2 regions of the Burkholderia oklahomensis C6786 genome follow, and region 2 is predicted to be linked to the other one. Evidence: riboswitches for the same ligand, from Rfam matches in the RefSeq annotation. Region 2 holds a riboswitch; the other holds the start of a gene.
The links. Region 2 has a riboswitch for cobalamin ahead of BG90_RS17030 (HoxN/HupN/NixA family nickel/cobalt transporter). Riboswitches for the same ligand answer to the same signal wherever they lie in the genome.
Positions count from the first base shown of each region.

Region 1 (15,784 bases), 990 kb from region 2:
TCGTCGACACCGACGAGCCGAGCGCCTCGAGCCGCACGCGCTCGGACAACTGGTCCGAGTACGGGCCGATGAATTCGCCGATCAGGTAGGTCGCGATGACGATCGGCACGCCGATCTTGAGCAGCGAGCGGAGCGCCTGGTTCGTCGCGAGGCCGGATACGCGGAAGATCGTGAACTCGGAGTTCGCGGCCATCTGCGCGAACACGTAGATCGAGCTGATCAGCGCGGCGACCGGGATGATTTCATAGAAGCGCGACGGCGTCTGCAGCGCGACGCGCAGCACCGCGTAGCCGAACTTGTAGTTGCCGTGGCCGACCGAGTTCAGCTCGCCGATCAGGTCGAAGAAGAAGAACAGCCCGGAGAACGCGAACAGCACGAAGACGAACGTGACGTAGATCTGCCGTGCGAAGTATTTCTCGTAGACGCGCATCGGTCAGGCCCCCTGCGAGCGGCCGAGCGCGGCGCGCGAGAACAACGGCCGGTTGCGCACGCGCAGCCAGAACAGGAGCGCGACAACCCCGGCGACGACGACGTGCAGCCCGATGAGCCCGATGCCGAACGGGATCTTGCCCCGTTCCATTTGCGATTGGACGACGTTCAGCAGATTCGAATAGGTGAGGTAGATCAGCACGGCCATCACGAGGTTCACGGTCCGGCCGCGGCGCGGGTTCTGATACGCGAGCGGGATCGCGAGGATCATCAGGTTGATCGCGATGAGCGGCAGCCCGGCGCGCCACGCGAATTCGGCGAGGTTCTGGTTGGTCGGATTGCGCAGCAGGTCGATCGTCGACGTGCCTGTCGTCGTCGGCTGGCTGACGATCTGCTTGCTCTGGATCTTCACGCCGTAGCGCTCGAACTCCATGATCTTGAAGTTCGGCTGGCCCGGCACGCCGTCGTAGCGGCGGCCGTTCTCGAGCACGATGAAGCGGTCGCCGTTCTTCATCGTCTCGGTGTGGCCCGTCTGCGACACGACGACGTTCACCTTGCCGCGCTCGGTCGTCGTGACGAACACGTTCTGCACCTTGGCCTGGTCGGGCGACATCTTCTCGATGAAGAACACGCGGTTGTTCGCGGCGGACTCGCGGAACTGGCCGGGCGCGAGCAAGGACACTTCGTCCCGCTGCTGGAAGCGCGCCTTGATGAGCTTGCTCTGCTGGTTCGACCACGGCCAGCCGACGAAGGCGAAGAAGGCGATCAGGAGCACGATCGGCGTCGCGAACACGCCGATCGGCTTGATGAGCCGCGTCTGGCTCACGCCGGACGCGAGCCAGACGACCATCTCGGAATCCTTGTACCAGCGCGTGAGCACGAACAGGATCGACACGAACAGCGTGCCGACGAGGATCATCGCGAGATAGCCGATCACGGTGAGGCCGATCAGGACCAGCACGTCCTTCGGGTTCACCTCGCCGGACGCGGCGTAGCCGACGATGCGGATCATCATCGACGTCAGCATGATCGTGAGCAGCACCATGAAAACGGCGCCGGCGGTATACGCAAGCTCGCGCTGGAGGGAGCGTTCGAAGATCATTATTGATGCGAAGAGGGCGGGAAACAGCGCCCGAGTGGGGGGCGCTCACGCCGCACGGGAAAAATAGCGGATAATTGCGGCTTTCATCCTTAGCCCAGATTTTATCCGAGGACAAGCGCGATGGACTTTAGCATAAAAGGCTGTGATTGGAGCAAAGGCACGGCGAACGGCTTCCTGACGGGGAAATCCGACTGCATCGTACTCGGCGTGTTCGAGGCGCAAACCTTGTCCGGCGCGGCGCTCGACATCGACGAAGCGACGAAGGGCCTCGTCTCGCGCGTCATCAAGGCGGGCGACATGGACGGCAAGCTCGGCAAAACTCTGTTTTTGCACGAGGTTTCGGGCATCGGCGCGTCGCGCGTGCTGCTCGTCGGCCTGGGCAAGCAGGATGCTTTCAGCCAGAAAGCCTACAGCGACGCCGTCAAGGCCGCGTGGCGCGCGCTGCTCGGCACGAAGGTGGTCCAGGTCACGTTTACGCTCGCGCAGCTGCCCGTGCCCGAGCGCGCGTCCGACTGGGGCGTGCGCGCGGCGATTCTCGCGCTGCGCAATGAAACGTACAAGTTCTCGCAGATGAAGAGCAAGCCGGACGCGAGCGCGCAGGCGCTCAAGCGCATCGTGTTCAGCGTCGATCCGGCCGACGACAAGGCGGCGAAGGTCGCCGCGAAGCAGGCGGTCGCGCTCTCGAACGGGATGGACCTGACGCGCGACCTCGGCAACCTGCCGGGCAACGTCTGCACGCCGGCCTACCTCGCGACCACCGCGAAGAAGCTCGCGAAGGACTGGGGCCTGAAGGTCGACGTGCTGGGCATGAAGCAGATCCAGGCGCTCAAGATGGGCTCGTTCCTGTCGGTCGCGAAGGGCTCGATCGAGCCGCCGCAATTCATCGTGCTGCAGTATCAGGGCGCGGCCGCGAAGGCGGCGCCCGTCGTGCTCGTCGGCAAGGGCATCACGTTCGACTCGGGCGGCATTTCGCTGAAGCCGGGCGAGGGCATGGACGAGATGAAGTACGACATGTGCGGCGCGGGCTCGGTGCTCGGCACGATCCGCGCGGTCGCCGAAATGGGCCTGAAGATCAACGTCGTCGCGATCGTGCCGACCTGCGAGAACATGCCGGCCGGCAACGCGAACAAGCCGGGCGACATCGTCACGAGCATGAAGGGTCTGACGATCGAGGTGCTCAATACCGATGCGGAAGGTCGCCTCATCCTGTGCGACGCGCTCACGTACGCGGAGCGCTTCAAGCCCGCCGCGGTGATCGACGTCGCGACGCTGACGGGCGCGTGCATCATCGCGCTCGGCCATCACAACACCGGTCTCTTCTCGAAGGACGACGCGCTCGCGGGCGAGCTGCTCGACGCGTCGCGCGAGGCGGGCGATCCGGCGTGGCGCCTGCCGCTCGACGACGAGTATCAGGATCAGCTGAAGTCGAACTTCGCGGATCTCGCGAACATCGGCGGCCGGCCGGCCGGCAGCGTGACGGCCGCGTGCTTCCTGTCGCGCTTCGCGGAAGGCTATCCGTGGGCGCACCTCGACATCGCCGGCACCGCGTGGAAGAGCGGCGCGGCGAAGGGTGCGACGGGCCGCCCCGTGCCGCTCCTCGCGCAGTTTCTGATCGACCGCGCCGGCGCGTGATGGCGCAGGGTTCGACGATCGGCACGGCAGGGCGCGGCGAGCGATGACGCGGATCGATTTCCATACGAACGTCGGCGATTCGCTCGCGTACGCGTGCCGGCTGCTGCGCAAGGCGTATCAGGCGGGTCAGCCCGTCGTCGTGTGCGCGGAGCCCGCGCGGCTGCGCGCGCTCGACGAGCGTCTGTGGACGTTCTCGCCGCTCGATTTCATTCCGCATTGCGCGATCGACAACGCACACTCGGCGAATACGCCGATCGTGCTGACCGCGGATCTCGAGCGCGCGCCGCATCATCAGATCCTGCTGAACCTGGGCGCGGACGTGCCGACGCAGTTCGCGCGCTTCGATCGCCTGCTCGAAGTGGTCGGCAACGCGCCCGACGAGCTCGCGGCCGGGCGCGACCGGTATCGGTTCTACCGCGACCGCGGCTACGCGCTCAACAACCACAAGCAGGGCGGCTAGCCCGAGCAGACGGAGGACAAAACGTGGTCGAAGCCAACGCATCGTCGATTCCCGTGCTGACCGACGTGCTCGTGCCCGGCAATCCGGCGCTCGCGCGGCAGCCCGTCGCCGAGCACGCGCAGCCGGGCGCGTCGGCCGGTGCCGCGAGTGCGGAGGCGGGCGGCGCGGCGCCCGTCGCACCGTTGCAGTCGTCGGATGCGGCGAGCATGCCGATGCATGCCGAGCCGCCGTTCGTGTCGACGCCGGAGCCGTTCGCGCCCGAGCTGCCGACCGCGTATGCCGCACCCGCGACGTACGCGGACGAGCTGCCCGCCGCGCATCCTGCGCCGGATCTTGCGCCGCCCGCTGCGCTGCCGTCGTCGACGCCCGATGCGGTGCAGGCCGCGCCGTCGGTCGTCGCGGATCTCGAAGCGCGGCAGATCGCCGCGCGCCTGAAGAGCCGCCTGACCCACTATCTGACGGGGGAAGGACGCGGCCTCATCGAGGCGCGTTGCCGCGATGCGCTGCAGGATCATGCGGGCTGGCTCGTCAGCCAGATCACGCGCGAAGTCGCGCTTGCGCTCGAAACCGAGGTCGCCGGTTGGGTGACGGAGGAAGTCGGCGCGGCGCTCGCCCGCCGCAACGAGCCACGGTCGGGCGACATCGCTTGAAGGACGAAGGGGGCCGAGGGCGGGGGCCCGGCTTTTCCGCCGCGCGTCGCACGGCGGGGCGCGGCTTGAGGCGCGCAACCGGAGCGTTGCGCGCGCAACCCTGTCACGGGCGCCATCGGCGGCGCCTCCCGATCCGGCTTACTTGAGCGACAGGATCCAGTGCGCGAGCGTGCCGGCTTCGGCGCTCGTCAGTTGCGTGTTCGCGGGCATCGGCACGCTGCCCCACACGCCGACGCTCCCCTTGACGATCGTCTGCGCGAGATAGCCGGCGGCATCGCCGCGCGCAGCATATTTGTCGGCGATCGCGTGAAACGATGGTCCCATCAAAGTCTTGTCGATCGCATGGCATGCCATGCAGTTCTTGCGTTGCGCGAGCGTGAGCCCATCGGCCTGCTGCGCATGCGCATTTGCGGCCGCAGCAACGAGCGCGATTGCCATCAGGCGCAAGGTCGTTCTGTTCATGCTGGTCTCCGCCGGAACAGCGTCCGGCTTGGCGGTGCGCGCATTATAAGAGGAAAGGGGGCGCGAGTACGTCGCGCCCCCTTCGTCGTCTTGTTGCTTTTTGTCGCGTCGCCGCCGCGCCGTCGCGCCGCCGCGGTCTCGCGATGCGACGCGCATCGCGCGCAGAGCGCACGCGCCGGACACCGGTCCGGCGCGCGTACGCGCGTCAGCCCGTCACCGCGCCCTTGTTCGCCGGGCGGGCGAGCGCCGCATACTTCGCGAGCACGCCGCGCGTGTAACGCGGCGCCGGCTGCTTCCACGCGGCGCGTCGGCGCGCCAGCTCGGCGTCGTCGACGTTCAGCTGCAGCAGCAGCTTGTGCGCGTCGATCGTGATCGAGTCGCCTTCCTGAACGAGCGCGATCGTGCCGCCGACGAACGCTTCCGGCGCGACGTGGCCGACCACCATCCCCCACGTACCGCCCGAGAAGCGACCGTCGGTGATGAGGCCCACCGATTCGCCGAGCCCCTTGCCGATGATCGCCGACGTCGGCGCGAGCATTTCCGGCATCCCCGGGCCGCCCTGCGGGCCGAGGTAGCGCAGCACGACGACGTCGCCCGCGCGGATCTTGTCGTCGAGGATCGCCTGCAGCGCGCTCTGCTCGTCGTCGAACACGCGGGCCGGCCCCGTGATGACCGGGTTCTTCAGGCCGGTGATCTTCGCGACGGCGCCGTCTTCGGCGAGATTGCCCTTCAGGATCGCGAGGTGGCCTTCCTTGTACAGCGCGTCGGCGATCGGATAGATCACCTTCTGGTCGGCGCGCGGCACGCTCGGCACGTCCTTCAGCTCTTCGGCCATCGTGCGGCCCGTGATCGTCACGCAATCGCCGTGCAGCAGGCCCGCGTCGAGCAGGATCTTCATCACTTGCGGAATGCCGCCCGCCGCGTGCAGATCGGTCGCGACGTACTGGCCCGACGGCTTCAGATCGCAGATCACCGGCACGCGCTTGCGGATGCGCTCGAAGTCTTCGATCGACCAGTCGATCTCGGCCGCGTGCGCGATCGCGAGATAGTGCAGCACCGCGTTCGTCGAGCCGCCCGTCGCCATGATCACCGACACCGCGTTCTCGATCGACTTCTTCGTGATGATGTCGCGCGGCTTCAGGTCTTTCTTCACCGCTTCGACGAGCACGCGCGCCGATTCGGCGGCCGAGTCGACCTTTTCCTGATCGGGATTCGCCATCGTCGACGAATACAGCAGCGACATGCCGAGCGCTTCGAACGACGAGCTCATCGTGTTCGCGGTGTACATCCCGCCGCACGAGCCCGTCGTCGGGCACGCGTTCTTTTCGACCCCTTCGAAATCTTCCTGCGACATGCGCCCCGCGGTGAACTCGCCGACCGCCTCGAACGACGACACGATCGTCAGGTCCTTGCCCTTCCAGTGGCCCGGGCGGATCGTGCCGCCGTACACGTAGATGCCCGGCACGTTGATGCGCGCGAGCGCGATCATGCCGCCCGGCATGTTCTTGTCGCAGCCGCCCACGACGACGACGCCGTCCATCCACTGGCCCTGCACGCAGGTCTCGATGCAGTCGGCGATCACTTCGCGCGACACGAGCGAGTACTTCATCCCTTCGGTGCCCATCGACATGCCGTCCGAGATCGTCGGCGTGCCGAAGATCTGCGGGTTCGCGTCGGCCGCCTTCACGGCCGCGACCGCGGCGTCCGACAGGCGCTGCAGGCCCGCGTTGCACGGCGTGATCGTCGAGTGGCCGTTCGCGACGCCGATCATCGGCTTGTCGAAATCGTCCTTCTGATAGCCGAGCGCGTAATACATCGAGCGGTTCGGCGAACGGGCCACGCCTTGCGTGATGTTCTTCGAGCGGCGGTTGTACGACATGGGGACTCCATCCATCGACTGGGTTGACTGTGGGGCGGCGCGGCGCGCTGCATCGGCGCAGTCCGGCTCAGGTGGCCAAGAATGCAGTTTCTCTTAGAGAATGTCCAATATATTATTCATCGTCTATTAGGTCGTTATACATATTAATCTGCATGTCGAAACAGGTGAGGAGCATGATTTGACCCCCGATCTGCGCCAATGGCGCTATTTCGTGGCCGTCGCCGACGAGCGGCACTTCGGCCGCGCCGCCGAGCGCCTGTCGATGACGCAGCCGCCGCTGTCGCAGGCGATCCGCGCGCTCGAGGATGCGCTCGGCGTCGCGCTGTTCGCGCGCACGAAGCGCTCGGTCGAGCTGACCGCGGTCGGCGCGGCGCTGCTGCCCGACGTGCGGCGGCTGATCGCCGCCGCCGACGCGCTGCCGCCGCTCGCGCAGAGCCTCGCGCGTGGCGAGGCGGGATCGCTCGCGCTCGCGTTCGTGTCGACGGCCGACTACGGGCTCTTGCCGCAGTTGCTGCGCGAGTTCGGCGCGCGCTATCCGCATGTGCGGCTGCAACTGACGGAGGCGACGAGCGACGTGCAGATCGAGGAACTCGTCGCGGGACGCATCGACGCCGGGCTCGTGATTCCGCCCGTGCCGCCGCGGCACGCGGCTTCGCTGTCGTACCTGCCCGTGCTGCGCGAGCCGCTCGTCGTCGCGATGCCGGCCGACGCCGCCGAGGCGGCGGACGACGCGCCGGTGCGGATCGCCGATATCGCGTCGCTGCCGCTCGTCGTCTTCCCGCGTCGTTTGGCGCCCGGCTTTTATGACATCATTACGGGCTGCTACGGCGCGGCGGGCGTCGCACCGCGCATCGGCCAGGAGGCGATCCAGATGCAGACGATCGTCAGCCTCGTGTCCGCGGGCATGGGCGTCGCACTCGTGCCGCAATCGCTGCGTAACCTGCGGCGCACGGGTGTCGTCTACCGCGCGCTCGCCGGCGCGGCGCCCGTCGTCGAGACCGGTCTCGTGTGGCGCACGGACGACGTGAGCCCCGTGCTCGCGGGCTTCATCGACGTCGTGCGCGGCGACGCGCAGCGTGCTTCGCCGCCCGGCGCGGTCGACCGGCGGGGCGCGCGCGCGACGCGGCCGTGAACGTTCGCGCGGCGCGCCCGTCGAACCGCGGTCGCGGCATGCGCGTCGTCGTTGTCGTCGCCGCGCGAGCCGCATCGATTCAGAACCTTCAACGCTAACTCATGATCATTCATCCGAATTTCGATCCCGTCGCGATTCACCTCGGCCCGCTCGCCGTGCGCTGGTACGGGCTCATGTATCTCATCGGCTTCATCCTCGCGATCGTCGTCGGCCGGGTGCGTCTCAAGCTGCCGCACGTCGCCGCGCAGGGCTGGACCGCGAAGGACATCGACGACATGATGTTCTACGGCGTGCTCGGCGTCGTGCTGGGCGGCCGGCTCGGCTACGTGCTGTTCTACAAGGCCGGCTATTACTTCACGCATCCGCTCGACATCTTCAGGGTGTGGGAAGGCGGGATGTCGTTCCACGGCGGCTTCCTCGGCGTCACGTTGGCGATGGTGCTGTTCGCATGGCAGCGCAAGCGGCACTGGCTCGAAGTGACGGACTTCGTCGCGCCGATGGTGCCGACGGGGCTCGCGGCCGGGCGTCTCGGCAACTTCATCAACGGCGAGCTGTGGGGCCGCGTGACGAGCCCTGACGCGCCGTGGGCGATGCTGTTCCCGGGCGCGTCGCGCGACGACGCCGCGTGGCTCGCCACGCACCAGGATCTCGCGGCGAAGTGGAATCTGAACGAGGTGTTCCTGTCACACCAGATGCTGCCGCGCCATCCGTCGCAGCTCTACGAAATCGCGCTCGAAGGCATCGCGCTCTTCTTCGTGCTGTGGTTGTTCTCGCGCAAGCCGCGGCCGATGGGCGCGATCTCGGCGCTCTTCCTGATCGGCTATGGTCTCGCGCGCTTCACGGTCGAATTCGCACGCGAGCCGGACGATTTTCTCGGCCTGCTGACGTTCGGTCTGTCGATGGGGCAGTGGCTGTCGCTGCCGATGATCATCGCGGGCGTGCTGATGATGATCTGGGCGTATCGGCGCGGCGGCGCAGCTAAGCCGGCCTGAGTGCCGCGTCCGGCGGCCGCGGTTGCGCGATCGCCGGGCGCGCGCGGCCGGGCGCGTCGTGCGTATGCCGATCGCGACGCACGGCGCATGACGCCCGGACACGCGGTGCGTGATCGCACGCGCACGCGATGTGCGGCACATGATCGCAAGCGCAAGGCATCGCGCGCCGCCTGCCGCAAGCATCGCAAGCCGCGACATGCGCAATGCGCAATAAAAAACGCCGGCGACGAGCCGGCGTTCTTTTGACCGCATACGGCGCGAAGCCGCGCCGCCGCCGTCACTTCATCTGCACCGAGCCGTTCACGTTGACGGTCACGGTCGTCTTGCCGCCTTCGACGGCGATCGGCGCGCTAACCTTCGCGCTGTCCATCGCGGGCGCGGCCATCGCGAACATCCGCGGATACGGCTGCACGTTGCGGCCGCTGCCGACGTTCACGTCGCGGATCGAATAGCTGTTGTAGCCGAACGCGCGCGTCGCTTCCTCGGCGCGTGCACGGAACGCCTTGATCGCTTCCGTCGTGAGTTTCTGCTCGGCCGCGCGCTGCGCTTCGGGCGACAGCGAGAACGCGACGTTGCCCACTTGCATCATCGGATTCAGTTGGCCTGCGAGCTTCGACGCGGCCGCGAAGTCGTGCGATTCGAGCACGACCTCGGTGCGGCCGCGCCATGCGGAGATCTTGCCGTCGCGGTCGACGCTCGGCGACACCGAGAATTCGCCCGTGCGGGCCGTGACGCCCGTGACGCCGCGCGCCTGCGCGAGCGCCGCGTCCGCGCGCTTGTTCAGCTCGGCGGTCAGGGTGCCCGGGTCTTTCGCCTGCTGTTCGTAGAACAGCGTGATGTCGACGACGTCCTGCGGGACGTCGGTGCTTGCCTGCGCGGACAGCGACAGCACGCCCGCGGGCGGCTGCATCTGGCCCATGCTTTGCGCGCGTGCGGCGGACGGCGCGAGCGCCAGTGCGATCGGCAGCGCCGCCGCGAGCGTGACGGCAACGGCTAGAGCGGATTTTCTCGTCATTGTTGACTCCTTGAGCGTAAGCCCGCACGCAACATGCGGCGTGCGGGGCGCGGACGGACGCCGCGCTTCTTTCGACACGCCCGGCGGATGCGGCACTGCATCCGTCGAGCGCCCATTAGGCCGTCGAAAGCGGGCCGAGGTTCCGGCCGGCGCGGCTTCGCGCGCCGTGTCTGACAATGTTTGACGTGGCCGCCGCGTCACTTCATCAGGCGCGTCGTGATGAAGCGCCATTCGTCCGGCGTGACGGGCGTGATCGACAGCCGGTTGCCCTTCGCGAGCACGCGCATGTCGGCGAGCGCATCGTGCTCGCGCAATGCGGCGAGCGGAACGAGCGGCGTCTTCCTGACGAAGCGCACGTCGACGAGCACCCAGCGCGGCGTTTCCTGCGTCGACTTCGGATCGTGGTATGGACTTTGTGGATCGAACTGCGTCGGATCGGGGTAGGGCGTCGAGCACACCTCCGCGAGCCCCGCGATGCCGGGCTCGGGACAGCTCGAATGGTAGAACAGCACGCCGTCGCCGATCTGCATCGTGTCGCGCATGAAGTTGCGCGCCTGATAGTTGCGCACGCCGGTCCATGGCAGGGTGTGGTCGGAGGCGGCGGCGAGGTCGTCGATGCTCGCCTCGTCCGGTTCGGATTTCATCAGCCAGTAGCGCATGGATCGGAATGACTCGACGCAATGAAAAGGCTGCACAAAAGAAAACGGCATCGGGACTCGCCCGATGCCGTCGAATAGGCCCCCGCCTTGGCCGCTAGGCCGGCATCCTGAACCTGAGGTTCAGAATTGGTCGCAGTTAGCAGCACTTCGGGTACATCAGACAGAGTGACGCGCGCGCCCGTGCTACAAATTTCCGCAACCGTGCACATGGCATTGGTTCAAGGAATATATGACCTTGGCGAACCAGGCAGGGAAGCTGACTTAACTGTTCGAATCACCTTTGGATTCAGCAGCTTGAGCACGATAGATCAAGCGTTGGCCGAACCTGGTGAAACTTGCTTACTGCACCTCGTGCTGTGCGAGCACTGCACCGAGTTGTTCATTCATTTGGCGCATTGTACGCCGGATTTCTTCCGCAGGGAACGCTTCTCCGTGACGCACGCTCTGTTGCAATCTCAGCAACTCCGACGCGAGCGACAGCGCGGCCATCACGGCGATGCGATCGGTGCCGCGCACCGAGCTGTTCGCACGGATCTTCGACATTTCCGCGTCGACGCGTGCGACCGCTTCGAGGAGCGCCGCTTCGGTTTCGGGCGAGCAGGCGAGACGATACACCTGCCCGAGAATCGACACTTCGATCTGCTTGGCGCTCATGCATGTTCTCCGTGGCCCGTCGTGCCTTCGCCTTCAGCGCTCGCCTGCGGCGCGAGCAGGTCGAGCTGGTTTTCTGCATCCGGCACGCTTTTCGTGCGCGGCAATTTTTCGAGGATCGCGTTGAGCTTCACCTGCGCGTCGTCGATCTTCGCCGACAGCGTGTCGCGTTCCGCCGCGAGCGCGTTGCGCTCGTCGCGTAGTTGCTCGAGTTCCGCGCGCAGCGTTTCCACTTCCGTGCGCAATTGCGCGACCTGCTCCTCGAGCGCGAGCCGTTCCGCTTGATGGCGTTGATTCAGCGCGATCAGGCGGCCGATGTTTTGAGATAGGGTTTCGAGTTCGTTGAGCATCTGCTGCGTCCTCTAAAGACCGGACATTTTAGCGCGGAATAACCGAGATTCCGATATCTGTAACGTTTCTAGACGTAACACCCCCGCTTCTCGCCGCGAAATCGTCTTCGTCGTTCGTTGATGCCGATCTGTTTATCGGCATGCGCGACGATTTTCGTGCGCTGCGTCGTCGCGGTTCCTTGACGCTGCCGCGCGCGCGCTCCTAAACTGGCGCCGCCTCGGTGCTCGCGCGCTTCGCGCGCGGTTAAACGGGAAGCAGGGCGCGACGTCCGCCAGGACCGAGCCAACCTGCGCTGCCCCCGCAACGGTAAGCGATCGCATCGGTTCCGATGCAAGCCGCACTCTCGATGCGTCGGCCCGGCCTCTTCGGCCGGCCGCCGACGCTGCGCCACTGCGCATCGCGCGGGAAGGCGAGGCGGTGACGTCGTCAGCCCGGATACCGGCCAAGGCGGGGAGACGGGCGCGCCCGCCTCCGTGATGCGGGGCCTGCGGGGAAGCGGGCGCCGTAGTGGCTCAACAGGATGCCTTCATGCGAACCCCCCTCGCCCGCGCAGCGCTCGCCGCTCTGTCCGGGCTGCCGTGCGTCGCGCTCGCGCAAGGCGACGCGCCCGCTTCGTCTTCTTCGTCCGCTTCTTCCGTCTTGCCTGTGTCGTCCGCGGCTTCCGTGTCTTTTGCGTATTCGGCGTCTACAGCGTCTACAGCGTCGGCTTCCGCCGCGCAGCTCGCGCCGATCGTCGTCACCGCGCAGCGCGGGCCGCAGACGCTCGCCGACGCGATTCCGCAAACGACGCTCTTCGACGCGCAGGACATCGCCGACAGCGGCGCGATCGATCTGCCCGGCCTGCTCGCGCTCGCGCCCGGCGCGCAGATCGTGCGCAACGGCGGGCCGGGCGCAAGCGCAAGCCTCTTTCTGCGCGGCGCGCAGCCGACGCAATCGCTCGTGCTGATCGACGGCGTGCGTGTCGATTCGGCGAGCCTCGGGCAGTCGCAGATCAGCCAGCTGCCGCTCGACCAGATCGAGCGCGTCGAAGTGGTGAACGGCAACGTGTCGTCGCTGTATGGGTCCGGTGCCATCGGCGGCGTCGTGCAGGTGTTCACGAAGCGCGGCGGCGATCATCCGCCGCGCTTCGATTTCTCGGCGAGCTACGGCAGCTATCACACGCAGACGCAGAGCGCGGGCGTGTCGGGCCGGCTCGACCAGGACGGCAAGACGACGTTCAGCGTGTCGCTCGCGCGCTTGAAGACCGACGGATTCTCGTCGCTCGATCCCGCGCTCAAGCCGCAGGCGAATCCGGACGCGAACGGCTATCTGAACGAGAGCGCGTCCGCGTCGCTCAGGCACGAGTTTGGCGACAAGTGGAATGCGGGGGTCACGTACTTCCAGGCGAACGGCAAGAACAGCTTCGACAATGCGTACGGCTCGCCGACCGATCTGAACGATCTGTACAGCCGGGTCCAGCAGGTGTCCGCGTTCGCGAACGGCAAGCTCGCCGACTGGTGGACGACGCGCGTGAACGTGTCGAGCGGCAAGGACCGCAGCCAGTCGGCGCTGAACGGCGCGTACACCGACCACTTCGACACCGACAACCGCCAATACACTTGGCAGAACGATTTCACGGTCGCGCGCGGCCACAGGATCCAGGCGGGCTACGAGCGGCTCGACCAGTCGTTCGAATCGAACGTGTTCGCCGCGCCCGGGCGCCACGTGAATTCCGGCTGGCTCGGCTATACCGGACGCATCGGCGACAGCCAGCTCCAGGCGAACGTGCGCCGCGACCAGTACTCCGATTTCGGCGGCGCGAACAGCTACTATCTCGGCTACGGGCTCGACGTCACCGAGCGCTGGAAGGTGTCCGCGAGCTATTCCAGCGCGTTTCGCGCGCCGAGCTTCAACGATCTGTACTATCCGAACGCAGGCAATCCGTCGATCCGGCCCGAGCGCAGCCATTCGATCGAGGCGGCCGTGCAGTATGCGTCGGATGCGGTGGGCGTCGTGCGCGTCACCGCGTTCCAGACGCGCTACGCGAACCTGATCGACTATCGTCCCGCCGCGAGCGGGCCCTACTATGTCGCGCAGAACGTCGGCCGCGCGAAAGTGCAGGGCGTCGAGGGTTCGTGGCAGGGGCATGTCGGCAAGACCGACGTGCGGGTCGCGGCGACGCTGCAGAACCCGATCGACGAAACCGCCGGCCGGGATCTGAACCGGCGCGCGCGGCGCTTCGCGTCGATCTCGGCGAATCGCTCGTTCGGCGGCTGGCGCGTCGGCGGCGAATGGTTCGTGAGCGGATCGCGCGACGATTACGGCAGCCGCCTCGGCGGATACGGGATCGTCAATCTGTCCGCGCGCTACGACATCACGAAGTCGTGGTACGTGAGCGCGCGCATCGACAACCTGTTCGACAAGGACTACGAGCTTGCATATGCGTACAACACGCCGCGCCGCGGCGCCTATGTCACGCTCGGCTGGCGGCAGCGCTGACGGCCGGTCGCGGCGTCGGCGCAGTCCGTGCCGTTCGCGGCGCTCGTGCCTTCGCGCGCGGGAGGCGGCATGAGGGCCGACGCGCGCGGCGCAGGCATGCACGCGGCGCGCGCAGCCGCGATCTGGGTTGCGCTCGCGCTCGTCGCATGCGCGGCGTTCGTCGCGTCGCTCACGCTCGGCAGCGTGCCGATGACGCCGCTCGATGCGCTCGCGGCGCTCGTCCATCGCGCGAGCGCCGATCCGCTCGCGGCCGACATCGTTCGCACGCTGCGGCTGCCGCGCGCGCTCGCCGGCTTCGGCTGCGGCGCGCTCCTCGCGCTCGCGGGCGCGCTCTTGCAGGTGCTGCTGCGCAATCCGCTCGCCGAGCCGTACGTGCTCGGCGTGTCGGGCGGCGCAGCCGCGTTCGCGCTCGTCGCGATGATCGCGGGCGGCGCGTGGTGGATCGTCGATGCGGCCTCGTTCGCCGGCGCGCTCGTGGCGATCGCGTTCGTGCTCGGGCTCGCGCGCCGCGAGCTGTGGCGCGGCGAGCCGCGCGACGCGTCGCCGCGGCTGCTGCTCACGGGCGTCGTGATCTCGGCGGGGTGGTTCGCGCTCATCACGCTGATGCTGTCGATCGCGCCCGAGGAGCGGCTGCGCGGCATCCTGTTCTGGCTGTCGGGCGACTTGAGCGGCGCGGCGTCGCCGTGGTTCGCGCTGGCGGCGCTCGTCGCCGCCGCGCTCGCCGCATTGCCGGTCGCGCCGCAATTGAACGTGCTGCTGCGCGGCGACGCGGCGGCGGCCGCGCTCGGCGTGCCGGTCGCGCGGCTGCGGCTGCGCGTCTATCTGATCGCGTCGCTCGCGGCGGCCGCGGCCGTCACGACGGCGGGCACGATCGGCTTCGTCGGCCTCGTCGTGCCGCATGCGCTGCGGCTCGCGTTCGGCAACGATCAGCGGATGCTCTTGCCCGCGACGATGCTCGCGGGCGGCGCCGGGGTGATGGCCGCGGACTTGCTCGCGCGCACGGCGATCGCGCCCGCGCAATTGCCGGTCGGCGTGATGACCGCGCTGATCGGCGTGCCGCTCTTTCTGTGGATGCTGCTGCGGAGGGCTTCGCGATGACGACGCACGGCGCGCCGACGCCGCGCTCCGCCCGCTACGGCACGCTGCGTCTCGTGCTGAAGGCGGGCGGGCGCACGCTGCTCGACGATTTCACGCACACGTTCTATCCGGGCGAGCTGTGGTGCATCGCCGGGCCGAACGGCGCGGGCAAGACGACGCTGATCACGACGCTCGCGGGGCTCGCGAAGCCCGCGGCCGGACACGTCGAAGCGGACGGCGCGCCGCTCGCCGACTGGCGGCCCGAAGCGCTCGCGCGGCGGCGCGCGCTGATGGCGCAGACGCTGCACGACGCGTTCAGCGCGAGCGTGTTCGACACCGTGCTGCTCGGCCGCTTCCCGCATCTGACCGGCTGGGGCTGGGAGCGTCCCGACGATCGCGCGGCCGCGCACGCGGCGCTCGAGCGGCTCGGACTCGAATCGTTCGCCGCGCGCGACGTGCTGTCGCTGTCGGGCGGCGAGCGGCAGCGCGTCGCGCTTGCCGCCGCGCTGTGCCAGGACGCGCCGCTGCTGCTGCTCGACGAGCCGCTCGCGCACCTGGACCTGCATCATCAGATCGACTGTCTCGCCGCGCTCGCGGATTGGCTGCGCGCGGGCGAGCGCACGGCGATCTTCTCGTGCCACGACCTGAATCTCGCGCGCCGCTTCGCGACGCACGCGCTGCTGCTCGACGGCGACGGCGCGGCGCACGCGGGCCCGGTGCGCGACGTGCTGACGCCCGAGCTCGCGAGCCGCGCGTTCGGCTATCCGCTCGTGCTGATCGAGCGCGACGGCCACGAGGCGCTCGTGCCCGCGTGG
Region 1 covers NZ_CP009555.1:678,936-694,719, reverse strand. Annotated here, with positions in the region: gene lptG (LPS export ABC transporter permease LptG) at 1-430, opposite strand, end outside; gene lptF (LPS export ABC transporter permease LptF) at 434-1,531, opposite strand; gene BG90_RS03075 (leucyl aminopeptidase) at 1,652-3,163, shown strand; gene BG90_RS03070 (DNA polymerase III subunit chi) at 3,207-3,623, shown strand; gene BG90_RS03065 (DUF2486 family protein) at 3,647-4,273, shown strand; gene BG90_RS03060 (c-type cytochrome) at 4,412-4,735, opposite strand; gene ilvD (dihydroxy-acid dehydratase) at 4,941-6,614, opposite strand; gene BG90_RS03050 (LysR family transcriptional regulator) at 6,793-7,746, shown strand; gene lgt (prolipoprotein diacylglyceryl transferase) at 7,848-8,738, shown strand; gene BG90_RS03035 (SIMPL domain-containing protein) at 9,016-9,753, opposite strand; gene BG90_RS03030 (EVE domain-containing protein) at 9,951-10,412, opposite strand; RNA gene ssrS (6S RNA) at 10,488-10,669, opposite strand; gene BG90_RS03025 (cell division protein ZapA) at 10,752-11,066, opposite strand; gene BG90_RS03020 (ATPase) at 11,063-11,413, opposite strand; cobalamin riboswitch at 11,616-11,875, shown strand; gene BG90_RS03015 (TonB-dependent receptor domain-containing protein) at 11,943-13,892, shown strand; gene BG90_RS03010 (FecCD family ABC transporter permease) at 13,989-14,990, shown strand; gene BG90_RS03005 (ABC transporter ATP-binding protein) at 14,987-15,784, shown strand, end outside.
Region 1: linked by a shared signal. The riboswitch ahead of BG90_RS03015 (TonB-dependent receptor domain-containing protein) and the one ahead of BG90_RS17030 (HoxN/HupN/NixA family nickel/cobalt transporter) in region 2 are both predicted to bind cobalamin.

Region 2 (15,784 bases):
CCGACCGTTGTTCCTTCGCTCACTGCCGCACGCCCAATTCGATTCCTGATGGCGACGGCATCGCACCCGCCGCGCCGTTCGCCACACCCGGTTCGTCCATCCCGCGCATCGACTGCGCCGCGCTTCCGCCATCATTCAAGCCGTTCGTCCGGCGCGCGGCGCGCCCGGCTGCGATCGCCCGATCGCTCATCGCCGCGCCCCTTCGAGATGCTGTTCGCTCTCGAGCAGATAGCCTTCGATCGCGTCGCGGTGCGCGCCCGGCTCCCGCCACAAGCCGCGCTGCATCGCCTCGACGAGCCGCTCGCAGATCCCGTGCAGCGCGTGCGGATTGTGCCGTTCGAGGAACGCTCGGGTGTCGGGGTCGTGCAGGTACGCGTCGGTGACGAGCGCATATTGATGATCGGCGATCACGCGCGCGGTCGCGTCGTAGCCGTACAGATAGTCGACGGTCGCCGCGATCTCCGCCGCGCCCTTGTAGCCGTGCCGCTTCACGCCGTCGATCCATTTCGGATTGACGACCCGCGAGCGGATCACGCGCGCGATCTCCTCGCGCAGCGTGTTCATCCGCGGCGCGGCCGGATTGCTGTGGTCGCCGTGATAGAGGCTCGGCTGCCGGCCCGACGCGTGGCGGACCGCGGCCGCCATCCCGCCGTGAAACTGGTAGTAGTCGTTCGAATCGAGGATGTCGTGCTCGCGGTTGTCCTGGTTCTGCACGACGGCGTCGATCGTCGCGAGGCGCGCGCCGAACGCGTCGTGCGCGGCTTCGCCCGCGCTGTTCTGCGCATACGCGTAACCGCCCCAGGTGCGGTACACGTGCGCGAGATCGGCGTCGGTCTGCCAGTGGCGGCCGTCGATCAGCGCCTGCAGCCCCGCGCCGTAGCCGCCCGGCCGTGCGCCGAACACGCGCCAGCCCGCGCGCCGGCGCGCCTCGTCGGCCGGCACGCCGCGCGCGGCGAGCGCGTCCGCCTCGCGCCGCACGCGCGCGCGGACGGGGTTCAGGTGCTCGGGCTCGTCGAGCTCGGCGACGGCCTGCACCGCCGCGTCGAACAGATGCATCACGTTCGCGAACGCGTCGCGAAAGAAGCCCGACACGCGCAGCGTCACGTCGATCCGCGGCCGGTCGAAGATCTCGATCGGGAGGATCTCGAAATCGGTCACGCGGTGGCTGCCGGGCGCCCATTTCGGCCGCACGCCGAGGAGCGCGAGCGCTTGCGCGATGTCGTCGCCGCCCGTGCGCATCGTCGCTGTCCCCCATACCGACAGGCCGACCGCGCGCGGGTAGTCGCCGTGCTCCTGCAGATGGCGCTCGATCAACTGCTGCGCCGATTTGAGGCCGATCGTCCATGCGGCCTGCGTCGGCACCGCGCGCGTGTCGACCGAATAGAAGTTGCGGCCCGTCGGCAGCACGTCCGGCCGGCCGCGCGACGGAGAGCCGCTCGGCCCCGGCGGCACGAAGCGGCCTTCGAGGCCGCGCCGCAACTGGCGCAGCTCTTCGTCGCCGCACGCGTCGAGGCGCGGCAGCACGTCGCGCGCGATGCGCTCGAGCACCGCGTGCGCGTGCGGCCAATGGGCGGCGGCGCGGGCGAGATCGACGGACGTCGATGCATCGGGCCGCGTCGCCGCATCCGGCGTCTCGGCCTCGCGCGTCGCGCCGCTCGCGGGTGCGGCGCCTGCGGTGGATTCGCCCCGCGCGGCTCGCGTGGACTGTCGCGGCCCGGCCTGCGGCTCGACGCTTGCCGCGACTTCGCCGTCCACTGTCGTCAGGCGCCGCGCCGCGGGGTCGAGCGCCGTTCCGTCGAACGACGCCCGATCGGCCGGCGGTCGGCCCGCTGCGCGGATGTCGCGACGCATCGCGCCGGCAGCCGTGCCGCTTTGCGACGCACGGCCGTGCGCGGGCGCGGGCGCATCGCGCAGCGCTTCCGCGGAAGCCGCGCCGTTCACATCCGGCACCCGGCGCGACGCCTCGCTCGCGAGCGCGCCGTTCGCTCCGTGCGCATCGGCTGCGAATTCGCCGCCGTCGCGCGCGTCATGCGCGGAAAGAGACGCTTCGTCGCCGTGAGCGTCCGCGTCGCCGCCCTCCCCGCACACCCGCTCGATCAACCGGCCCGCGAGCAGCTCGAGCCGCTCGCGCGTATCGCCCGCATGCCGCCACGGCTCGCCGCTGACCGCGCGGAGCGCGTCGGGCCGCGGCCCCGTCCACGGCGCGGCCCAGTCGGACGCGAGCGGATCGAAGTCGTCGCCGAGCGCGAGATCGCGCGCGAGCGCGCCGATCAGCCCCGCGTGCCCGCCGCGTCCGTCGCCCGCCGGAAAGCGCGCGAGCGCGACGAGCGTGTCGCGCCGCTGCCGGCCGCGCGGCGAGCTGCCGAACGTGTGCAGCCCGTCGCGGATCTGCGCCTCCTTCAGCTCGCAGAGCCACGCGTCGACGCGCGTGAGCAGCGCATCCTCGGCGTCGCGGCCGTCGGGCCGCGCGATGCTCAGCTCTTCGTGCAGCCGGTGCTCGACGATCGTCGCGAGGATCGTCTCGCGCAGCACCTTCGCGCGCCGCGCGTCGACCATCAGCGCGTCGTAGTATTCGTCGACCTGCCGCTCGAGGTCCTGCAGCGGCCCGTAGTTTTCCGCGCGCGTGAGGGGCGGCATCAGGTGGTCGACGATCACCGCCTGCGCGCGCCGCTTCGCCTGGCTGCCCTCGCCCGGATCGTTGACGATGAACGGATACAGGTGCGGCATCGGTCCGAGGATCAGGTCCGGCCAGCACGCGTCCGACAGCGCGACGCTCTTGCCCGGCAGCCATTCGAGATTGCCGTGCTTGCCGACGTGGACGATCGCGTCGATGCCGAATGCGTCGCGCAGCCAGAAGTAGAACGCGAGATACGCGTGCGGCGGCACGAGATCGGCGTCGTGATAGTTCGCGTAGTCGTCGCCGCCGCGCGAGCGCGACGGCTGCACGCCGACGAACACGCGGCCCGCGCGCCAGCCGGCGATCGCAAAGCGCCGCTGCCGCAGCGTCGGGTCCGCTTCGGGCGGCCCCCAGCGCTCGTTCAGCGCGCGGCGCACCGCGTCCGGCAATTGCGCGAAGCGGCGCAGATAATCGTCGAGCGGATAGCTCTGGAACGCCGGGCGCAGCGCGCGCGTCGACGGATCGTTCGTCACGCCTTCGGTGATCCGCGCGAGCAGCGCGTCGCCGTCTCCGGGCAGCTCGGCGACGCGGTAGCCTTCGTCGCGCAGCATCGCGAGCACCGCGAGCACCGACGCCGGCGTGTCGAGCCCGACGCCGTTGCCGATCCGTCCTTCGCTCGCCGGATAGTTCGCGAGCACGAGCGCGACGCGCTTCTCGGCATTGTCGAGCGTGCGCAGCCGGCACCAGCGGCGGCTCAGCTCGGCGACGAACGCGATCCGCTCGTCGTCCGGCTGGTAGCGGACGACGTCGACCTCGGTGTGCGGGCAGCGGTACGCGAGCCCCTTGAAGCTCACCGCGCGCGTGACGATCCGGCCGTCGACCTCGGGCAGCGCGACGTGCATCGCGATGTCGCGCGCGTTCAGGCCGTGCGGATCGGCGAGCCACGCGTCGCGGTTGCCGCCCGACAGGATCACCTGCAGCACCGGCGCGTCGCCAGCGAGCGCCTCCGGCTCGGCAGCGCCCGGCGCGCCCGCGGCGAACGCGGTCGTGTTCAGCACGAGGGCGACATTCGCATCGGCGCACAGCGTGTCGACGACCGCGCGGCTCATCGCGTCCTTGAGCGACGTCACCGCGATCGGCAGCGGATTGAGCCCGACGCGCGCGAGCGCGTCGGCGAGCGCGTCGAACACCGCGGTGTTCGCGGCCTGCCAGTGCGCCTTGTAGAACAGGATCGCGACGACGGGCGCGCTCTCGCGCCAGCGTGCGCGCCAGTCGTCGAGACTCGGGCTCGCTTGCGCCGGATGATAGAGCGCGGCGGCGGGCAGCGGGCGCGGCGGCTCGGGCTCGTCGCCGACGCCGAGCGCGTGATGCGCGATGCTGCGCAGCAGCCCCTCGGCGTTCGCGGGCCCGCCCTCGCGCAGATAGCGCCACCACAGCCGGCACAGCTCGGGCGCGACGGTGCTCTTCGCGATCAGGTTCGGATCTTCCTGCAAGTCGCCCGAGAACATCGCGAGCCTTTGGCCCGTGCGGTCCGCGAGCGCGATCGCCTGCTCGATCCCGTACGGCCAGTACGTCTCGCCGCCGAGATGGTCGATCACGACGACGCGCGCGTGGCGCAGCACGTCGTCGATATAGAAATCGACCGATGCCGGCTGCCGCAGGAACGTCACGTTCGCGAGCCGCACGCTCGGGAAGCCGCCGCCGAGCTTCGGCACGACGCTCGCGAGCAGCGACAGCGTCGTGTCGGCCGAGCTCAGGATGACGATATCGGCCGGACGCTGGTCGATCCGGACGACGCCCGCCGTATCGTCGACGAAACCGCCCGGCGTCGTGCGCAACAGATGCATCGCTCTATGCCGCCTTTCGCAACGTCACGCGGCCTGCGCGCGGGCCGCGAGCGCCGCGTCGAACGCGCGCTGCAGCACCGCTGCGTCGAGGTCCTCGCCGATCAGCACGAAGCGGCTCACGTCCGCCTCGCCGTCGCGCCGGCGGCGGTCGAAATAGCTGTCGAAGCGCCGCCCGACGCCTTGGACGACGAGCCGCATCGGCGCGCCGGGCAGCGCGGCGAAGCCCTTCACGCGATAGATCGTGTGCGCCTCGACGAGCGCCGCGAGCACGTCGAGCGCGGCCTCGCGCGAGCCCACGCGCGCCTCGACGACGACCGAATCGAACTCGTCGTGATGATGATCGGGATCGTCGGCCGAGCCGTGGTGATCGTGGCGCAGATGGATCGTCTCCTCGGATGCGGCATTCAGGCCGAGCAGCGCCGCGAGATCGAGCTCGCCGCGCTGCGCGCGCACGATCTTCACCTGCGGCGGGATCTCTTCGCGGATCGCCGTCTCGACTCGCGCGAGCGCGCCGTCGTCGAGCAGATCGGTCTTGTTGACGATCACGAGATCGGCGGACGACAGCTGATCGGCGAACAGCGCGTGCAGCGGCGATTCGTGATCGAGGTTCGGGTCGGCGCGGCGCTGCGCGTCGACGGCAACCGGATTCTCGGCGAACTGGCCGAGCGCCGTGGCCGGCCCGTCGACGACGGTCAGCACCGCATCGACCGTGAAGCTGTTCTTGATCGACGGCCAGTTGAACGCCTGCACGAGCGGCTTCGGCAGCGCGAGGCCGGACGTCTCGATCAGCACGTGGTCGATGTCCGCGCGGCGCTCGACGAGCTTTTCCATCACCGGATAGAACTCTTCCTGCACGGTGCAGCACAGGCACCCGTTCGCGAGCTCGTAGAGCTGGCCGTCGGCTTCGCGGCCCGCGTCGTCGCAGCCGATCCCGCAGCCCTTGAGGATCTCGCCGTCGATGCCGAGCTCGCCGAACTCATTGACGATCACGACGATCCGGCGGCCGCCCGCGTTCTGGAGAATGTGGCGCAAGAGCGTCGTTTTGCCGCTGCCGAGGAAGCCCGTGACGATCGTCACGGGGATTTTGCGCATTTGCATGGGTATTCCGTTGGTCGGTGTCGGGTCAATGGAGAAGCGCTCGCGGATGCGCGCGGCTCATGCGGAAATCGTCACGTCGATGTCGTCGTAGCGCTTGATCCGGTAGATGAGCGCCGACACGGCCCAGCTCGCGACGAACAGCCCCATCACGAAGTAGCCGAGGATGCCGAAATGCTCGGCCGCCATCGCGGCGACATCCCACAGGCCGCCCTTGAGCGCGAGCTTGTCGCCGATCAGCGCGAGCGCCTCGATTCCGCCGATCACGACCGCGACGAGCACCGACACGAACGTGATCGTCATGTTGTAGTAGATCTTGCGGATCGGCCGCACGAACGCCCAGCGGTACGCGCCCATCATCATGATGCCGTCCGTCGTGTCGACGAGCGTCATCCCCGCGGTGAAGAGGACCGGCAGCGCCATCACGGACCAGAACGACAGGCCGCCGTGCGCCTGCGTCGCCGAGATGCCGAAGAGCGCGATCTCGGTCGCGGTGTCGAACCCGAGGCCGAACAGAAAGCCGATCGGATAAAGATGCCAGCTGCGCGACACGATCGCGAACAGCGGCCGGAAGATCCGCGCGAAGAAGCCGCGCCGGTTGAGCAGGATGTCGAGATCCTGCTCGACGAGCGGCTCGCCGCGCCGCACCGCGCGGAACGTCCGGTACACGGAGATCAGGATCAGCAGGTTCGCGAACGCGAGCACGAGCAGGAAGAACGCCGACACGCTCGTGCCGATCACGCCGCCCCATGCCTTCATCCCTTCGAAGCGCGCGGCGAGCGTCGCCGCCGTCAGCGCGACCGCGACCGTCATCAGGATCACGACCGTCGAATGGCCGAGCGAGAAGAAGAGCCCCGCGCCGAGCGGGTTCTTGCGCTCGTGCATCAGCTTGCGCGTGACGTTGTCGATCGCGGCGATGTGGTCGGCGTCGACCGCGTGGCGCAGCCCGAACGTATAGGCGAGGAGCGCGGTGCCGAGCAGCACCGGCTGGCCGTGGAACGCGGCGAACGCCCAGACCCACGCGCCGACGTTGAACGCGATCAGCAGCGCGTAGATGCCGGCGATCTTGCTGCGGAGCTCGGCGGGACTGTCGTTGAAGAGACGGAGAAACGATCTGAGCATGGCGCTCCCTTTGCGAACGGTCGACAAACAAGAAGAATGCCAACACGCGCGACATCGCGCGCGATGCTCGTGCTGCCCGCCCGGCCCGCCGTTCGCCCATGCGCACTGTGCGCCGGCGCGCGCTCACGACGTGCGCGCGACGCGGGCCGAAGCACGCGGCATCGGACGGGGACGAGCCACGCAGCGGCGGCGAGCGACGCGATGAAGCCGTGGACGACACGCCGCATCCCCGCGGCGCTGAACCCCGGGGCCGCTCGCCGTCGCGGCGCATGCGCTCGATCGGCGAACAGACCCTGTGTCTCGGCCGGTATCCGGGCTGACGAAAACGCCGCTTCACCTTCCCGGACGCGATGCGTCCAGTGGTTGGCCGCGCATGCCGGCAGGCATGCGGAGAAGCCGGCGCCGCATCGCTTGCGCGATGCATTCGCTTACCGTTGCGGGGGCAGCGCAGGTTGGCGGGCCGCGACGCGGCGACGCTCCCTGCTTCCCGTTTAACTGCGTGCGACAGAACCCGCACGCGAGCACCAAAACGCGAGCGAGTGTAGGCGCGCGGGCGCGGCGCGTCAAGGCGGACAAAAGGCGGCGCGGACGCGGCGCGGCGGCCGGGATGTCCCGTGACCGGCGCCCGACCGTCCGACCGGCGGCGGATGTCGATCGATGCGGCGCGGGCGATCTGCGCCGCATCGAACGGCATCGCGCAGCGGATGCGTCGAATCGCGACTGCCCGCCTCGCCGCGCGCCGTCGGCATGCCGCCCTCGCGCCGTCGGCGCTGTGCTATCGTATGCGCGCGTTCGGTGCCCGAGCGCGCGATCGCGCGCTCAGTCAAACGGGAAACAGGAAGCGGCCAGCCCGCGCAGCCTGTGCTGTCCTCGCAACGGTACGCCGCCTGCGACGCGCACGCCGCGTTCGCGCATTCCGCCATCGCGCCACTGTCCTCGCCACGGACGGGAAGGCGGCGGGATGGCAAGCGGTCAGCCCGGATACCGGCCGACGCAAGGGGCGAGCCGCGCTCGCCGAACGCCCGATCCCGCGGGGGACGGAACCGGGCGCGCAACGCATGGCGCACCGGCCCCCGAGCCGGCCGCCGACTGCCGAGACCACATGATTCCATCCGACTCACGCCGCCGGAACCCGCGCGCCCGCGCCTCGCGCGCGGCCGCCCGATGATGCGCGTCGCGCTCGGCATCGGCTGCCGCGCGGGACGGCCCGCCGAAGCGATCGAGGCCGCGATCCGCGCCGCGCTCGCGCATCTGCCGCATGCGTCGCTCGCCGACGTCGGCGTCGTCGCGACGCTCGACGCGAAAGCGCACGAGCCGGGCCTCGTCGAATGCTGCGCGCGCCACGGCTGGCCGCTCGCGGCGTTCTCGCGCGACGAGATCGCCGCGCAGATCGCGAGCGCCGCACGCGACACGCCGCTTGCGGCCGGCACGCCGCCGTCGGCCGCCGCGCGCGAGCGGTTCGGCGTCGACGGCGTCTGCGAGCCGTGCGCGCTGCTCGCCGCGCCGAACGGCGCGCTCATCGTGCGCAAGCTCGCGCTCGACGGCGTGACGGCGGCGCTCGCCGGCCCGCTGTGACGCGCGCCGCGCCCCGTCTTCCGATCCACGAACCACACGAATCACCCGACTCACAGGACTCCAGACGATGAAAACCGATGCCGAATCGCATCAACGCATGACCGAGCGCCGCCGCGCGGGCCACGAGAAAAAACAGGCGGCCGCGACCGTCGAGAAAGGCCTTCTGATCGTCAACACCGGCAACGGCAAGGGCAAGAGCACGGCCGCGTTCGGGATGGCCGTGCGGATGCTCGGCCACGGGATGCGGGTCGGCGTCGTGCAGTTCATCAAGGGCGCGCTGCACACGTCCGAGCGCGATTTCCTCGGCGCGAACGCGCAGTGCGACTTCGTCACGATGGGCGACGGCTACACGTGGAACACGCAGAATCGCGACGCCGACATCGCGACTGCCCGCAAGGGCTGGGACGAGGCGCGCCGGATGATCGAGAGCGGCGACTACCGGATGGTGATCCTCGACGAGCTGAACACGGTGCTCAAGTACGAATACCTGCCGCTCGACGAGGTGCTCGCGACGATCGCCGCGCGCGCGCCGATGCTGCACGTCGTCGTGACGGGCCGGCACGCGCCCGACGCGCTCGTCGACGCGGCCGACCTCGTCACCGAGATGCGGATCGTCAAGCATCCGTACAAGGAGCAAGGGGTGAAGGCGCAGCGCGGCGTGGAGTTCTGACGCGATGCCCGCCTGCCCCGCGCTCTTCGTCGCCGCCGCCGCGTCCGGCCAGGGCAAGACGTCGGTGACGGCGGCGCTCGCGCGCCATCACCGGCGGCTCGGCCGGCGCGTGCGGGTGTTCAAGACCGGCCCGGATTTCCTGGATCCGATGCTGCTCGCGCGCGCGAGCGGCGCGAGCGTCTATTCGCTCGATCTCGGGATGGTCGGCGAGCGCGGCTGCCGCGCGCTCCTCGCGCGCGCCGCAGCCGAAGCGGACGTGATCCTGATCGAAGGCGTGATGGGGCTTTTCGACGGCACGCCGTCGAGCGCCGATCTCGCGCAGGCGTTTCGCGTGCCGGTCGCCGCGGTGATCTCCGCGCAGTCGATGGCGCAGACCTTCGCCGCGCTCGCGTTCGGGCTCGCGCATTTCCGGCCCGGCGTGCCGTTTCACGGCGTGCTCGCGAACCGCGTCGGCTCCGAGCGTCACGCGCAGCTGCTGCGCGGCGCGCTGCCCGCATCGATCCGCTGGCTCGGCCATCTGCCGCGCGACGCGCAGATCGCGCTGCCGGAGCGGCATCTCGGGCTGCATCAGCCGGACGACATCGCCGATCTCGACGCGCGCATCGATCGCGCGGCCGACGCGATCGCGCGCACGGCGCTCGCCGAGCTGCCGCCCGTCGTCGAGTTCGCGTTCGTTGACGCAAACGGCCACGGGATGGTTGCGACACCGGGCCCCACGGACGACTGCCATGACGCGCCGGCGACGGCGAGCGATGCCGAAGACGACGACGGCGTGGTCGCGGCGACGAACGCCGTCGATGGCGACCACGAGACGATTGCAACGTCGGACGCCGCCGGCGACCGCAATCGCGCATCGGTCGCATCGGTCGCATCGGCTGCCGCCACGCAAACGCCGAGCCTCGCCGGCAAGCGGATCGCGATCGCGCGCGACGCGGCGTTCTCGTTCATCTATCCGGCGAATCTCGATCAACTGGAAGCGCTCGGCGCCGAGCTCGCGTTCTTCTCGCCGCTCGCCGACGCGCCGCTGCCCGCCGGCTGCGACGCGCTGTACCTGCCGGGCGGCTATCCGGAACTGCATGCGGCGCGGCTCGCGGCGAACGCGACGACCGCGCGCGCGATCGCCGCGCACGTCGCGGCGGGCAAGCCGGTGGTCGCCGAATGCGGCGGGATGCTGTATCTGAGCGATTCGCTGACGGACGTCGACGGCGCGCGCACGCCGATGCTCGGCCTCGTGCCCGGCGACGCGACGATGCAGCGGCGCTTTGCCGCGCTCGGGATGCAGACGCTCGCGACGCGCTTCGGCGCGATGACGGGGCACACGTTCCACTATTCGCGATTCGCGACGCCGCTTGCGCCCGTCGCGGCCGCGACGCGCCCGGACGACGGCGCGGCGGGCGAAGCCGTCTACCGGCACGGTTCGATCGTCGCGACGTACTTCCACGCGTATTGGCCGTCGAATCCGCCCGCGGCGGCGGCGCTTTTCACGGGCGACGCGCCGTAGCCGCCGCGGGACGAGACTACGCCGCGCGTCGTCCGCCCCGCCCGCTCACGCCACGCGCGCGTCGAGCCCCGCCATGATCGCAAGCCCTTCGTGCAGCGCCGGAAAGAGGCTGCGGTTGAAGTTGTTCCAGCGCAGCTCGAGGATCGTGTCGTGCTCGCCGATCTCCGTGTTCAGCACGTCATGGATCACCTCGCCCGAATCGACGCCGTTGTCGACGTAATGGAACGACGCGCCCGTCATCCGGATCGGCTCGACGGGCACGGTCGCCCTCGTCGTCCAGTCGACGACCTTCTGCCCGCGCGCGCCGTATAGCGCGTCGAGCGTCGCGTATGCGCCGCGCCGCTCGTACGGCGACTCCGCGCGCGTGATGCCCGGATGGATGTTGACGATCCGCCGGCAATACGGCGCGCCCGGCCGCACGAGCTCGTCGAGGATCACGAGCAGCCCGTCGAGCACGACGAGATCGGCTTCGAGCCCGTCGAGCGCTTCGCGCAGGCGCTGCTCGAACACGTGCTTGCCCGCCGTCCGCGCGGGCGAATCGAACGGCTCGCGACGGTATTCGGACGGAATCGCGAGCAGCAGATCGTTGACGAGCCGGCCCTGCACGCGCAGCTCGGGCGGATAGAACCAGCGCTTGCCGGGCTGGTGCGAAAAGCCGTATTCGGCGAGCTTCTCGCGGTCGAGCGGCGAACCCGCGTCGTCGTCGTGGATCACCCGTTCGAGCGAGTACGCGTCGCCGAGCCCGGTGTCGTTCAGCGCGTCGACGAGCGATTCGAGCACCGACTTCATGTAGCGCTTGCCGCCCTTGTAGTCGACCTGCTGCCCCGCCTTGTCGGCGGCGGCGTTCCTCAGCGACCAGATGTAGACGAGTTTCTTCTTTGCCATCGCAGTGTTGTCCTCTCGTTCGGGCGGCGCGCCGCCGCGCCGCCCTTTGGGATGATGAGGCGATGCGCCGCGCTCACCAGTTGTATTTCGCCGTCGCGATCACGGTGCGCTCGTTGCCGTACATGCACACGGCTTCCGACTGGCAGCCGCTCACGTAGCGGCGGTTGAACAGATTCGTCGCGTTGATCGCGAAGCGCCAGTTGCGCAGCTCGTAGTGCAGCGCCGCGTCGAACAGCGTGTAGCTCGGCACCGTCAGCGAATTGTCGGCCGCGCCCGCCGCCGCGCTCATGTAGCGCACGCCCGCGCCGACCCCGAAGCCCGTCAGCGGCCCGTTGCGCCACGTCCAGTCGGCCCACAGCGACGCGATCTGGCGCGGACGCGGCACGTCGACGGGCCACCTGTTCAGCGTGTTGTCGTTCGCCTTCACGTTCTTCACGTCCTGATAGACGTAGGCGGCGATCACCGACAGCTCGCGCGACAGATTGCCGACCGCGCTCAGCTCGACCCCGCGCGAGCGCACCTCGCCCACCTGCACGAACGTGCTGCTCGTCGAGTCGTTCGGGTTGCTCATCGCGACGTTGGTCTGGTTGATCTGGTACACCGCCGCGTTCAGCATCAGGTTCTTGCCGGGCGGCTGCCAGCGCAGGCCCGCCTCGATCTGGCGGCCCTTGGTCGGCGTCGCGAGCCCGCCGCCCGCCAGCTTCAGGCCGATCTGCGGGTTGAACGACGTCGAATAGCTGAGGTACGGCGCGAGGCCGTAGTCGCCGAGATACGTGAGGCCGACGCGCCCGCTGAACGCGTGGTCGTTCTGCTTGAAGCTCGCCGAGTTCGCGATGTCGTCCTGCGTCGTGTTCGTCCAGTCGTGCCGGCCGCCCAGCGTCAGCACCCAGCGCTGCCATTTGATCTGATCCTGCACGTACACGCCGAACGCGTTCAGCGTCGTCTTCGTGTCGGTGCGCGGATACGCGGTCGGGCCGCTGAAGATGCCGGTCGTGATCGGCGCGTAGACCGGACGGAACATGTTCAGGCTCGGCGCCTTCGCGAGCCATTCGCTGTCCGTCGTCGTCTGGCGGTTGTAGTCGAAGCCGAACAGCACCGTGTGCGCGAGCGGGCCCGTCGCGAATTTCGCCTGCGCCTGGTTGTCGACGTCGAAACGGCTGTAGTTGAACTGGAACAGGCCCGCGTAGCGGGTCATCGTCGCCATCGTCGGATCGGCGTCGTCGAGGCCGCCGCCGTAGACGGACGCGTCGTCGAGCGACAGGTGCATCCAGCGCACGTTCTGCCGGAACGTCCACACCGGGTTCAGCCTGTGCTCGAACTGATAGCCGAGCGACCATTGCTTTTTCCGGTAGTGGTCGAAGTTCGCGTCGGCGGTGTACAGGTCGTTCGAGATCGTGCCGTTCGGATTCGGCAGCACCGTCCCTTGCGCCGGCAGGAAGTTGGTCGACGTGCCGCTCCAGTCCTGCAGGTACGTCGCGGACAGCGTGAGCGACGTGTCCGCGTTCGGCTGCCATTTGACCGACGGCGCGAACGACACGCGCTGATCGGCGAGCGGCCCCGACTGCGAGTTGCCGTCGCGGCCGACGCCGACGATCCGGTACGACAGCGTGCCGTCCTTGTCGATCTTGTCGCCGATGTCGAACATCAGCTGCTTGCGCGCGTAGTTGCCGACCTGCACGCCGGCCTCGCGAATCCGCTCGCCGTTCGCGAGCTTGCTCTGCACGTCGACGATCGCGCCCGGATCGCCCTGCCCGTACAGCACCGACGTCGGCCCGCGCAGCACGGTGATGCTGTCGATCATGTACGGATCGACGCGCCAGCTCGACAGGTTCAGCGTGTTCGGCACCTGCAGCCCGTCGACGAACACCGTCGGCGTGAAGCCGCGCAGCGCCGCGTACCAGTCCGACCGGTTGTCCGACCCGTAGGTCGAGAAGCCCGGAATGTAGCGGAATGCCTGGTTGATGTCGGTCGCGCCCGTCGCCTCGATCTGCTGCGCGGTCACGACGTTGATCGTCTGCGGAATCTCGACGATCGGCGTATCGGTCTTCGTGCCGGTCGTGCTGCGCCGCGCGACGAGACCGACGCTCGCGTCGCGCTCCGCATCCGCCGACACCGAAATCGCGGGCAACGTGCCGCCCGACGCGGTGTCCTGCTTCACCTGACTGCCCGGCGGCTTCCCGTCCCCGGCCGGCTGCACCGCCTGTGCCTGCGCGTGACTCGCCGCCGCCGCGTAAAACGCCACGCCTGCCGCGGCCGCGATCGCACGCACGCGCGTGCTGGTTGCCCACTCCATCTTCCGTTGCTCCAAGTTGCAAAGCGGCCGAGAGGCCGCACATCATCAAAGAGCGAAGGCCAGCCGGCCGCCGCTCACCCCGTTGTTATCGTGTCGTGACCGTGCGCGGCCTTCGGGCCGGACGGCTTCTTCGTGTTCCGCCGCATGCGCGCGCTCCCCGAGCGATGCGGCGATTTCGTCGGCGCGTCGCGCGAGCACCGACAGCAGCGTGTCGGACAGCCCGTGGCTGTCCTCGCAGCAACCTTGCAGATAGATCCGCGGCTTGAAGTGCGCGGGCGTCGCGAGCCGGTAGTCGCGCGCGACGTCGCCCGCCGCGAGCGCGTCGCCCAGATGCGGCGCGAGCCCGTCGAGCAGCGCGAGATGCGTGTCGCGGCGGTAGCCCGTCGCGAGCACGAGCGCGTCGAAGCGCTCGGTGTGCGCATCGCCCGTCAGGCGGTCGCGCAGCGTGAGCTCGACCTGTCCGTTCGCCGTGCGCGCGGCCGACTCGATCGCGGCGTTCGCGATCAGCCGATGGCGCGGCGCGGCGCCCGTGGCGCCCGATACGCGCTGCAGATAGAGCATTTCGTAGATCTGCTCGATGAGCGGGCGGTCGACGACCGCGTAGTTCGTGTCGCGAAAGCGCTCGATCAGCGTGCGCCGGCCGCTCGCCGGCTGCGCGTAGACGACGTCCGTGAACGCCGGATTGAAGATCTCGTTGACGAACGGGCTGTCGTCCGCGGGCTTCAGCGCGCCCGAGCGGATCACGAGACTCGCGTCGACGTGCGCAAAGCGGCGCGCGAGATCGACGAACACCTCGGCCGCGCTCTGCCCCGCGCCGATCACCGCGACGCGCTTTTTCGCACTGGCATCGGACGCGCCGGATGCGGGCGCGCCGACGATCCGGTCGATCGACGTCAGATAGTTCGACGAGTGGACGACGAGGTCCGGCCCGAGCGAGGCGAACGCATCGGGCACGCTCGGCGCGCCGCCGACGCCGACCGACAGCGCGCGTGCGACGCGCTGCCGCTCGCGGCCTTCGCCGTCGCGCGAGAACACGCGCAGCGCGTCGATCTCGCCGCTTCCGCCCGGCGCCGCGACGGGCTCGATCGCCGTCACCGTCTCGCCGTAATGGACGCGCTCGTCGAACGCGTCCGCGACCCAGCTCAGGTAATCGTGGAACTCGACGCGCGTCGGATAGAAGTTCTTCAGGTTGACGAATTCGCTCAAGCGCCCGTGCTCGTACAGGTAGTTGACGAACGTGAAGCGGCTCGTCGGATCGCGCAGCGTGACGAGATCCTTCAGGAAGGAGATCTGCATCCGGCAGTCGTCGAGCAGCATTCCGCGGTGCCAGCCGAATTCCGGCTGGCGCTCGACGTAGCAATGCGCGAACGCGGCCGCGTCGCCCGCTTCCGCGAGGCGCACGGCGAGCGCGAGGTTCGACGGCCCGAAACCGACGCCGATCAGGTCGAATACGGTATCTCTCTGCATGTGTCTGATTCCCTTAACGGTGTGACCGGCGCGCTGAAGGCGCCGGCTGGAGAAAAACGTGACGCGGATCGCGCGCATCGCCGATGCGGCCGATCCGGTCGATGTGGGGCCGATGCGCCAGGCGGCGCTCAATCGGCATCGCGCCCCTCCGTCGCCGGCTGGCCGGCCGCCTGCGCCGCGCGTATCGCGAGCGCGCCGAGCGCCGCGAAGCTCGGCGCGGCGAACACGTCGGCGATCGCGAGCGCGAAGCCGGCCGCCTGCGCCGCGTCGACGAAGCGCACGACGTCGAACGACGTCGCGCCCGCTTCGAACAGATCGCCGTCCGGCGCGGGCGCGGCGCGCTCGAAGCACGCGCGCCACACGCCGGCGAGCGCGTGCGCGCAGCGGTCGGCCGCCCGCGCGTCCACGCGGGCGTTCGGTGCGCGCGACGGCGGCGGCATCGCGGCGAGCGCATCGTGCCCATCGTGCGCGGCGAGCGGAAAGCGCGCGGCGGACGCGCCGAGCGCGCGCGCCGGCGCATCGACGAAGCCACGCACGACGTCGAGATAGTCGGCCGCGAGCGCGGCGACGAACGCGCCGTCGACGCGTTCCGTCGCATACGAGAACGCGCCCGTCACGCGGCCGTCCGGATGCTCGACGACGTCGAGCTCCAGCTCGAACACGACGCGATGCCGGACGTCGTTGAACCCGTCGACCGCGAGCCCCGCCCAGT
Region 2 covers NZ_CP009555.1:3,816,886-3,832,669, forward strand. Annotated here, with positions in the region: gene BG90_RS36175 (hypothetical protein) at 1-49, shown strand, start outside; gene cobN (cobaltochelatase subunit CobN) at 187-4,464, opposite strand; gene cobW (cobalamin biosynthesis protein CobW) at 4,489-5,562, opposite strand; gene BG90_RS17030 (HoxN/HupN/NixA family nickel/cobalt transporter) at 5,620-6,681, opposite strand; cobalamin riboswitch at 6,967-7,225, opposite strand; cobalamin riboswitch at 7,457-7,688, shown strand; gene BG90_RS17040 (cobalamin biosynthesis protein) at 7,846-8,256, shown strand; gene cobO (cob(I)yrinic acid a,c-diamide adenosyltransferase) at 8,324-8,926, shown strand; gene BG90_RS17050 (cobyrinic acid a,c-diamide synthase CobB) at 8,931-10,427, shown strand; gene BG90_RS17055 (formyltransferase family protein) at 10,473-11,312, opposite strand; gene BG90_RS17060 (TonB-dependent siderophore receptor) at 11,386-13,605, opposite strand; gene BG90_RS17065 (lysine N(6)-hydroxylase/L-ornithine N(5)-oxygenase family protein) at 13,651-15,072, opposite strand; gene BG90_RS17070 (non-ribosomal peptide synthetase) at 15,201-15,784, opposite strand, start outside.